Regions from separate parts of the Pseudomonas sp. NFXW11 genome, predicted to be linked through region 4. Evidence: predicted binding sites of a transcription regulator. Region 4 holds the regulator's gene; each other region holds the start of a gene.
What was found. Region 4 encodes FliA, which starts transcription of late flagellar genes. Its sites were predicted from a motif close to CTAAAGTTTNNNNNNNNNNNGCCGNTAA; they were not measured.

Region 1 (2,161 bases), on a different contig from region 4:
GTCGAGGGCGAGCATGTTGCTGTCGCGGTCCACCTCGGTCACATAACTTTGGAAGCGCTGGCTGCGTTCATGGAAAGTGATGATCAGCGGGTCGTGGCTCTCTTGCAGCAACCGCAGGTTGGAGGAAATCTCCAGCGCAGTGGTGAGCACCTTGGGTGGCTGCGGAGTATCTTCCGCGTTTGGGGCGTTGAACACGGTTCATCAATCTCCAGACAAAATACAACTACACGCAGAGGCTAGCATTTTGCCAGCATGTTTCACGGCTGGGTAGCGCGCACTCATTTTTGCGGCCTAAGCCTGACTGAGTGCACGGGGCTTCGCAAGCATCGAAGTAGAGCCGCGGGCGTCGTAGAGAGCTGGAGGTTCGCCGCCATTGAGGATTTTCAACTGGTTGGCGGTAGTGGCTTGTTGAATCTGGATCGAGCGACCGTTGGTTTCGTTGGTGGCCTGACAGTCGGCCAACAGTTGACTCAGGATCGCGCTCTGTTCGAGCAGTTGCTGGCCCAGGCTCGAGTGGCCGGCCAGTTGCTCGAGACCTTCGCGGTTGCTTGGCAGGTTGAGGCTGTCAAGGATCTGCGTGCGCTTGCGGCCATGCTGTTCCAGCAAGACGACCAGGGCCTGCTTCTGCGCCAGGATATCCTCTAGCAGCGGCATGTCGCGGCCGTGCAGGGCAATGGATTCGGCTCGAAGCAGCTCCAACAGTTGTTGAGCTGGAGCAAGATCATCGTTGATCAGTTGCAGTAGATTGGTGTCGTGCATGGCTGGCCTTGGGGATTAAGCGTCCAAAAGCCTGGCGCGAGCCTATGGCTAGCGCTGGGCTTCGAAGTTAAGCAGTTTGCTGGCTACACGGTTGCTGTCGACCTTGTAGCTGCCATCGGCAATGGCTTGCTTCAACTCGGCCACGCGGGCTTTGTCGACGGCAGGCTGATCGCGCAGCTTGTCAGTGATCTTCTGCAACTGTTGAGCCTCATTGCTCAGGTGTACCGATTCCCCGCTTTTGCTGGTCTGGGTCGCGGTGTTCAGCTCAGCGGACTTGCCGGCGTCGCCGGTTTCCTTGCTGGTGCTGGTACGCGTACTGCCTGTCAGTGATGGGGAGCTGTTTAAACGGCTGAAGTCGATGACCATGATTGAAAAAACCTCTGGGTATTTGGACGCTTGCCTGGTTTTCGGCCATACCCTGAAAAACTTTAGGCTCGATTGTCGACAAGCCTGCGCTGGTATCCGCGACCCTATTATCGGCCACAGTTTAGGGGGCGAGTGGATCGAGCGCCAGTGATCTACATGGCCACTTCCACTTGTCCCGGTGCTGTCACGCGGGCCTTGATCACCCGTTGCGAGTTCAGGTTCTTGACCCGGATCTGCTCGCTCATGCCGCCATTGGACAGTGCCTCGCCCGGCATTCTTACGCTCAAGGTGCCGCTGCGTGCCGAAATCACTACCTGATCGCCCTTGCGAACCACTTCGGCCTGTTCCAGATGAGCCAGGGTGACGAGTTGGTCGGCGACCATTGGTCGGACAAGTTTCTGACCAATGGCTTGGTCCACCGAGGTCAGATAGCCCTGATTGTTCTGGCTGATGTCCCGTTCGCGCAGTACGACATCCTCGGGCTCGATGATATTGGCGCGCTTGAGCGGTCGGGCGCTGGTGACCACTTCGCGGAACAGCTTGACCTGGGCCGGCACGAACACGGTCCAGGGTGAGGCGCCTTCGCAGCGCACTTTCACCGTGACCCGCCCCAATGGCTGGGCCGGGCTTTCCAGGTTCGCTGTCAATTCCTTGTCGCACGCCGGCATGTGCATGCGCGGGTCCAGCTGGTTGACCTGAATTTCGTAGCGTCCTTCCGTTTGACTGGTAGCCAGGTAGTCTTCTACCGTGAATTCAAGAAACCCTTGAGTGACGCCGATAAGTAAATCAGGCAGGGTAACCGAATCAGCAACGGCAGGGCCGCCAGGGTTTAAGAGGCACAGCGCAGACAGCCCGCAAAGCAGTGTGCGGGTGCGGGATGTCAGGCGTCGGAAAAATGTCGTATTGGCGTTCATAACAGTTAAAAAGCAAGCGCCGTGCCGTTTAGCAATGAGCGTGCGTCGGATCTTAAAGCTTTGGGGAGTCTGGGCATGGCTGGTGTAATGGATTCGGTAAACCAGCGCACGCAATTGGTTGG
Region 2 (2,161 bases), on a different contig from region 4:
GCACGCTGCCGATCTGGGTGCTTTCCGCCGCCAGGGTGCGGATCACTTCCACCGCCTGGTCGATGGTCCCGGACAGCTGGTCGATCTGCTGCAGGCTGCCGTCGATATTGACCTGGCCCTGCTGCGCCTGGACCTCCGCCTCGCGCACTTCGGCGGCGGCGTGCTCGGCGTTGCGCGCCACGTCCTGGACCCCGGTGGTGACCTGGCTGATGGCCGCGGCTACCTGTTCCATCTGTTGCGATTGCTGCTGGCTGCGTTCCTGGGCCTCGCCGGCATTGCTGCCCAGCTCGCTGGAGGACTGCTCCAGGGCCGCGGCGCTGTTCTGCAACTGCATCACCACCCCGCGCAGCTTGGCGGTGAATGCGTTGAAGTGCCGGGCCAGTTCGGTCACTTCGTCCTGGCCATGGGTGTCGAGGCTGCGGGTCAGGTCGCTTTCACCGCTGGCGATATTGGCCATGGCCTGCACGCTTTCCCGCAGCGGGCTGACGATGCTGCGCACAATCAGCACCACCAGCGCCGCCATCAGCAGGGCAATCACCAGGCCGATGGAGGAGGCGCGCAGTACCTGGCTGTAGAACTCATCCTGCAGGTCGTCGATGTAGACCCCGGAACCGATGATCCAGCCCCAGGGCTGGAACAGCTGGATATACGAGGTTTTCTGCACCGGCTGCTGGGCACCGGGCTTGGGCCAGCGGTAGTCCACCATGCCGGCGCCCTTGGCCTTGGCCAGGGCCACCATCTCGTTGAATACCTGGAAACCGTCCGGGTCCTTGATCGCCGCCAGGTTCTGCCCGTCGAGCTTGGGGTTGGCCGGGTGCATGATCATCACCGGGGTCAGGTCGTTGATCCAGAAGTAGTCGTTCTGGTTGTAGCGCAGCCCGCGGATGGTCTGCAGCGCCTGCTGTTGCGCCTGGGCCCGGGTCAGGCTGCCGGCGGCTTCCAGGCCCTGGTAGTAGTCGAGTACGCCGGCGGCGGTCTGTACCACGTGCTGGGTCTTCTGCGCCTTGGCCTGGTACAGGTCGCCATGAATCTGCTTGAGCATCATCACGCCCAGGGTCACCAGGGTCAGCACCGCCACGATCAGGATCAGCCACAGGCGCTGACTGATGGACATCTTGCGTAAGCTATTCATCATCCGGTCACTCCAGATTCTTGTTCTTGTCATTAAGGGCCGTGAGCATCCAAGCATGCCGGCCGCAAAGCGCCAACCCTACGGAAGTCCAATAACATCGCGACGCATTTTGCGCCTGTCTGCTAGGATTTCGGCGCCTTCGCGCAAAACCTGAAGCATTTCGGACTTTTCACAGAATTTTCATGGGCTTGTGTTGAACTTATGCCAGCCGAAATCTCGGCTACGCTCGACGCAACAACGCTTCGAACACTTAAAAAAGAGGCATGCCAGGAGCATGGCCTTATGGGGGATTGATGGATCTTTGGACCGCCGCACAGGCATTGATACTCGGGATAGTCGAAGGCCTGACCGAGTTTTTACCCATCAGCAGCACCGGGCACCAGATCATCGTCGCCGACCTGCTGAATTTTGGCGGCGAGCGGGCGATGGCCTTCAACATCATTATTCAGTTGGGGGCGATCCTGGCGGTGGTCTGGGAATTTAGGCGCAAGATCCTTGAAGTGGTGCTTGGCCTGCCGACCCAGCCCAAGGCCCAGCGCTTCACGCTCAACCTGCTGATTGCCTTCCTGCCGGCGGTGGTGCTGGGGGTGATCTTCGCCGATCTGATCCATGCCTACCTGTTCAACCCCATCACCGTGGCCACGGCCCTGGTGGTAGGCGGCATCATCATGCTCTGGGCCGAGCGCCGGCAGCACGAGGTGCATGCCGAAACGGTGGATGAAATCACCTGGAAGGACGCCCTCAAGGTCGGTTGCGCCCAGTGCCTGGCGATGATCCCCGGCACCTCGCGCTCGGGCTCGACCATAATCGGCGGCTTGCTGTTCGGCCTGTCGCGCAAGACCGCCACCGAGTTCTCGTTTTTCCTGGCGATGCCGACCATGGTCGGCGCCGCGGTGTATTCCGGCTACAAGTACCGGCACCTGTTCCAGCCCGATGACTTCCCGGTGTTCGCCATCGGCTTCGTCACCGCCTTTATCTTCGCCATGATCGCGGTCAAGGGCCTGCTGAAGTTCATCGCCAGCCACAGCT
Region 3 (2,161 bases), on a different contig from region 4:
GGGTGGCGAGAGCCACCGCTGTTGCCTTCTTGTTCGTCGTCGAAATGATCGTCACTCACGAGTGTTCCTCAAGCAGGCGCCAGCGCAGTTTTTCACCGGCGCGCAGCGGGATGACAGTCAGCTCGCCGAACGGCAGGCTGGCAGGGGCAGTCCATTCTTCACGCACCAGGGTGATGCGGTCGGTGTTGGCCGGCAGGCCATAGAAACGCGGGCCATTGAGGCTGGCGAAAGCTTCCAGCTGATCCAGTGCGTTGCGCTGTTCGAACGCTTCGGCATACAGCTCGATCGCGGCATAGGCGGTGTAGCAACCGGCGCAGCCGCAAGCGGCTTCCTTGGCATGCTGGGCGTGGGGAGCCGAGTCGGTGCCGAGGAAGAACTTCGCGCTGCCGCTGGTGGCCGCATCCAGCAGGGCTTCCTGATGGGTGTTGCGCTTGAGGATCGGCAGGCAATAGAAGTGCGGGCGAATGCCGCCCACCAGCATGTGGTTGCGGTTGTACAGCAGGTGGTGGGCGGTGATGGTGGCGCCGACGTTGGCCGGGGCCTCGTTGACGAACTGCACCGCATCGCCGGTGGTGATGTGCTCGAACACCACTTTCAGCGTGGGGAAGCGCTCGACCACTCGCCGCATGTGTTCGTCGATAAAGATTTTCTCGCGGTCGAAGACGTCGATGTCGCCACGGGTCACTTCACCATGGATCAGCAACGGCAGGCCGACTTCGGCCATGGCTTCGAGCACCGGGAAAATCTTGTCGATGCTGGTCACGCCCGAATCCGAGTTGGTGGTCGCACCGGCGGGGTAGAGCTTGGCGGCATGGACGAAGCCGCAGGCCTTGGCCGCGCGGATTTCATCCGGCTGGGTGAGGTCGGTGAGGTAGAGCACCATCAGCGGCTCGAAGCGGCTGCCGGCCGGACGCGCAGCTAGAATACGCTGGCGATAGGCGTCGGCTTGCTCGGCATTGCGCACCGGAGGTACCAGGTTGGGCATGATGATGGCGCGGCCAAAGGTGCGCGCGACATCCGCGACTGTATTGGGCAACACGGCACCATCGCGAAGATGAATATGCCAGTCGTCGGGACGCAGCAGGGTCAGGCGGTCGGACATGGGAGGTTCCAGGCGGGTAAAACTCTGGGGAATGCTACCGGAAAAGACTCTTCCAGGCACTCGCTATCAAGTTTTGCCGCAAGCAACCGATATCCCGAAGGTATGGCGTATTTACGCCTGTCGATTTTCCTGTTGTACACGTCAGTGGAGCCTCCCGTGCGCCAGCGTTATCTAGCCCTGCTCAGTGTGTTTGCCAGCCTGCCCGCGATGGCTCTCACTTTCCAGACTCGTCTGGAGAGCATTGAGTGGACGGTCGAAGGCGACAAGTTCGAGTGCCGTCTGATCCAGCCCGTGACCGATTTCGGTTCCGGCGAATTCGTGCGTCGCGCGGGTGAGCAGGCGATCTTCCGTCTCAAGAGTTTCAACCCGATGCAGGCGGGTGGCTCGGCGACCCTGCTTGCAGCCGCTGCCCCCTGGCAACCTGGGCGCGGCGATATCAACCTCGGCGCGGTCAAGGCCGGTAGCGATGGGGTGCTGTTCAACAGCAACCAGATGCAGGCCGGTCGCCTGATCACCGGCTTGCTGGAAGGGCGCAGCCCGGTGGTGCGGCACTTTTCCCGTGAGGGCGGGGTGTCCGAAGTGCGCCTGCTGCCGGTTAAATTCAGCAAGGCCTACAGTGACTATCAAGGCTGCATGGCCAAGCTGCTGCCAATGAACTACGAGCAGGTCAAGCAGGCCGAGATAGGTTTCCCGGGCGGCGGTATCGATCTGGATGCCCGGGCCAAGGCCAAGCTGCAGGTGATGGTGGACTTCATCAAGGCCGATCCCACGGTCAATCATGTCGAGCTTGATGGCCACTCGGACAACAGTGGCAACCGCCTGACCAATCGCGATCTGTCGCGCCGTCGGGCCTTGGCCGTGATGGAGTTCTTCAAGGCCAATGGCCTGGCGGAAAACCAGATCGTGGTGCGCTTCCATGGCGAGCGCTATCCCCTGGCCCCCAACACCAATGCTGCCAACCGGGCGAAGAATCGTCGGGTCAATGTGCATCTGGAGCGGGTCGCGCCTACTGAAAAGCCAGCAGCAGCACCAGCGCCGGCACCTCAGGCAGCCGCTGCA
Region 4 (2,161 bases):
CTCAACCGATGCGTTCGAAGATTTTCTCGATCTTCTCTTTCAACGCCTGGGCCGTGAATGGTTTGACCACATAGCCGTTAACCCCGGCCTGGGCAGCTTCGATGATCTGCTCGCGCTTGGCTTCCGCGGTCACCATCAGCACCGGCAGGTGCTTGAGCTTTTCATCGGCGCGCACGTGGCGCAGCAGGTCGATACCGGTCATACCCGGCATGTTCCAGTCCGTTACCAGAAAGTCGATGCTTCCGCTGTTGAGTACCGGAATGGCGGTAGTGCCATCGTCGGCCTCGACCGTGTTGGTGAAACCCAGATCACGCAACAGGTTTTTTATGATCCGCCGCATCGTTGAGAAGTCATCAACGATGAGGATTTTCATGTTCTTGTCCAATTCGACCTCCAAGCAGTCTTAAACGCATTCAGTACCTGAACACGCCATTCAATCAATCCGGCATAACACGCAACGACTGCATGGAGCACATACCGCAAGACCGGCGCAGCTTGCCGCACCAGCCCTGTTCGCAGTGTCCCCACACTGCCTGTCAGCGCGCTCGCCACTCCCCCAAACGCCCCCGCAAGCGGGCTGCGCACTGGCTGTGTAACTGGCTGACCCGCGATTCGCTGACCCCCAGGACCTCACCGATTTCCTTGAGGTTCAGCTCTTCGTCGTAGTACAGCGCCAACACCAGTCGCTCGCGCTCCGGCAAATTGGCAATCGCATCCGCCAGGGCCGCCTGGAAACGTTCGTCTTCCAGGTCCCGTGACGGTTCGAGATGAGCACTGGCGCCATCCTCGTGCAGCCCTTCGTGTTCGCCGTCCTGCAACAGGTCGTCGAAACTGAACAGGCGGCTGCCCAGGGTGTCGTTCAGAATCCCGTAATAATCGTCGAGACTCAATTGAAGTTCGGCCGCAACCTCGTGATCTTTAGCGTCACGACCGGTTTTAGCTTCAATTGTGCGGATGGCATCACTGACCATGCGGGTATTTCGGTGTACCGAACGGGGTGCCCAGTCGCCTTTGCGAACCTCGTCGAGCATCGCCCCGCGGATACGGATACCCGCGTAAGTCTCGAAGCTCGCCCCCTTGCTCGCGTCGTACTTGGTCGACACTTCGAGCAAACCGATCATCCCGGCCTGAATCAGGTCTTCCACCTGGACGCTGGCCGGCAACCGCGCCAGCAGGTGATAGGCAATACGCTTGACCAGTGGCGCGTAGCGCTCGATCAGTTCGTACTGGCTGTCACGTGCGGACTTCTTGTAGAGGTTGTAGCCACTGGCAGTCATAGCACCGGTCCCGCTGTTTGATGCACTAGCCGCTCGACAAAGAATTCCAGATGCCCGCGAGGGTTCGCCGGCAATGGCCAGGTATCGACTTTCTGCGCGATGGCCTTGAACGCCAATGCACACTTCGAACGAGGAAAGGCTTCATAGACCGCACGCTGCTTTTGCACGGCCTTGCGCACGCTTTCATCGTAGGGAACTGCGCCGACGTATTGTAAGGCCACGTCCAGGAAGCGATCAGTGACCTTGGTCAATTTTGCAAACAGGTTGCGCCCTTCCTGGGGGCTCTGGGCCATGTTGGCCAGGACCCGGAAACGGTTCATGCCGTAGTCGCGGTTGAGCAGCTTGATCAGGGCGTAGGCATCGGTGATCGAGGTCGGCTCGTCGCACACCACCAGCAGCACTTCCTGGGCCGCGCGGACGAAACTGACTACCGAGTCACCAATACCCGCAGCGGTGTCGATCACCAGCACATCGAGATTGTCGCCGATATCGCTGAAGGCCTGGATCAGGCCGGCATGCTGGGCAGGACTCAGGTGCACCATGCTCTGGGTGCCGGAAGCGGCCGGTACGATGCGGATGCCGCCAGGCCCCTGGAGCAGCACATCGCGCAGCTCGCAGCGACCTTCGATGACATCGGCCAGGGTGCGTTTGGGGGTCAGGCCTAGCAGGACATCGACGTTGGCCAGACCCAGATCGGCGTCCAGCAGCAGGACTCGCCGACCCAGCTCAGCCAGAGCCAGGGACAAGTTCACTGACACGTTAGTCTTGCCGACGCCACCTTTGCCGCCGGTCACCGCAATCACCTGTACGGGATGCATGCTGCCCATGTTCTTTCTTTACCTTGTCTTACTTAGACGGGGCCACATAACTGGCTGCGCGTTCAC

Region 1: the regulator FliA is predicted to act here: its motif matches at 1,164-1,191, upstream of flgM (flagellar biosynthesis anti-sigma factor FlgM).
Region 2: the regulator FliA is predicted to act here: its motif matches at 1,260-1,287, upstream of J4P02_RS00725 (methyl-accepting chemotaxis protein).
Region 3: the regulator FliA is predicted to act here: its motif matches at 1,168-1,195, upstream of J4P02_RS15310 (flagellar protein MotY).

The regions. Positions count from the first base shown of each region.
Region 1 is NZ_JAGEKI010000008.1:3,823-5,983, reverse strand. Features, by position in the region: gene J4P02_RS13910 (flagellar brake protein) at 1-195, opposite strand, end outside; gene J4P02_RS13905 (flagella synthesis protein FlgN) at 292-759, opposite strand; gene flgM (flagellar biosynthesis anti-sigma factor FlgM) at 808-1,125, opposite strand; gene flgA (flagellar basal body P-ring formation chaperone FlgA) at 1,278-2,039, opposite strand; gene J4P02_RS13890 (chemotaxis protein CheV) at 2,115-2,161, shown strand, end outside.
Region 2 is NZ_JAGEKI010000001.1:162,402-164,562, forward strand. Features, by position in the region: gene J4P02_RS00725 (methyl-accepting chemotaxis protein) at 1-1,132, opposite strand, end outside; gene J4P02_RS00730 (undecaprenyl-diphosphate phosphatase) at 1,426-2,161, shown strand, end outside.
Region 3 is NZ_JAGEKI010000008.1:287,144-289,304, reverse strand. Features, by position in the region: gene rnt (ribonuclease T) at 1-59, opposite strand, end outside; gene pyrC (dihydroorotase) at 56-1,102, opposite strand; gene J4P02_RS15310 (flagellar protein MotY) at 1,259-2,161, shown strand, end outside.
Region 4 is NZ_JAGEKI010000004.1:208,398-210,558, reverse strand. Features, by position in the region: gene J4P02_RS08845 (chemotaxis response regulator CheY) at 2-373, opposite strand; gene fliA (RNA polymerase sigma factor FliA) at 537-1,277, opposite strand; gene fleN (flagellar synthesis regulator FleN) at 1,274-2,104, opposite strand.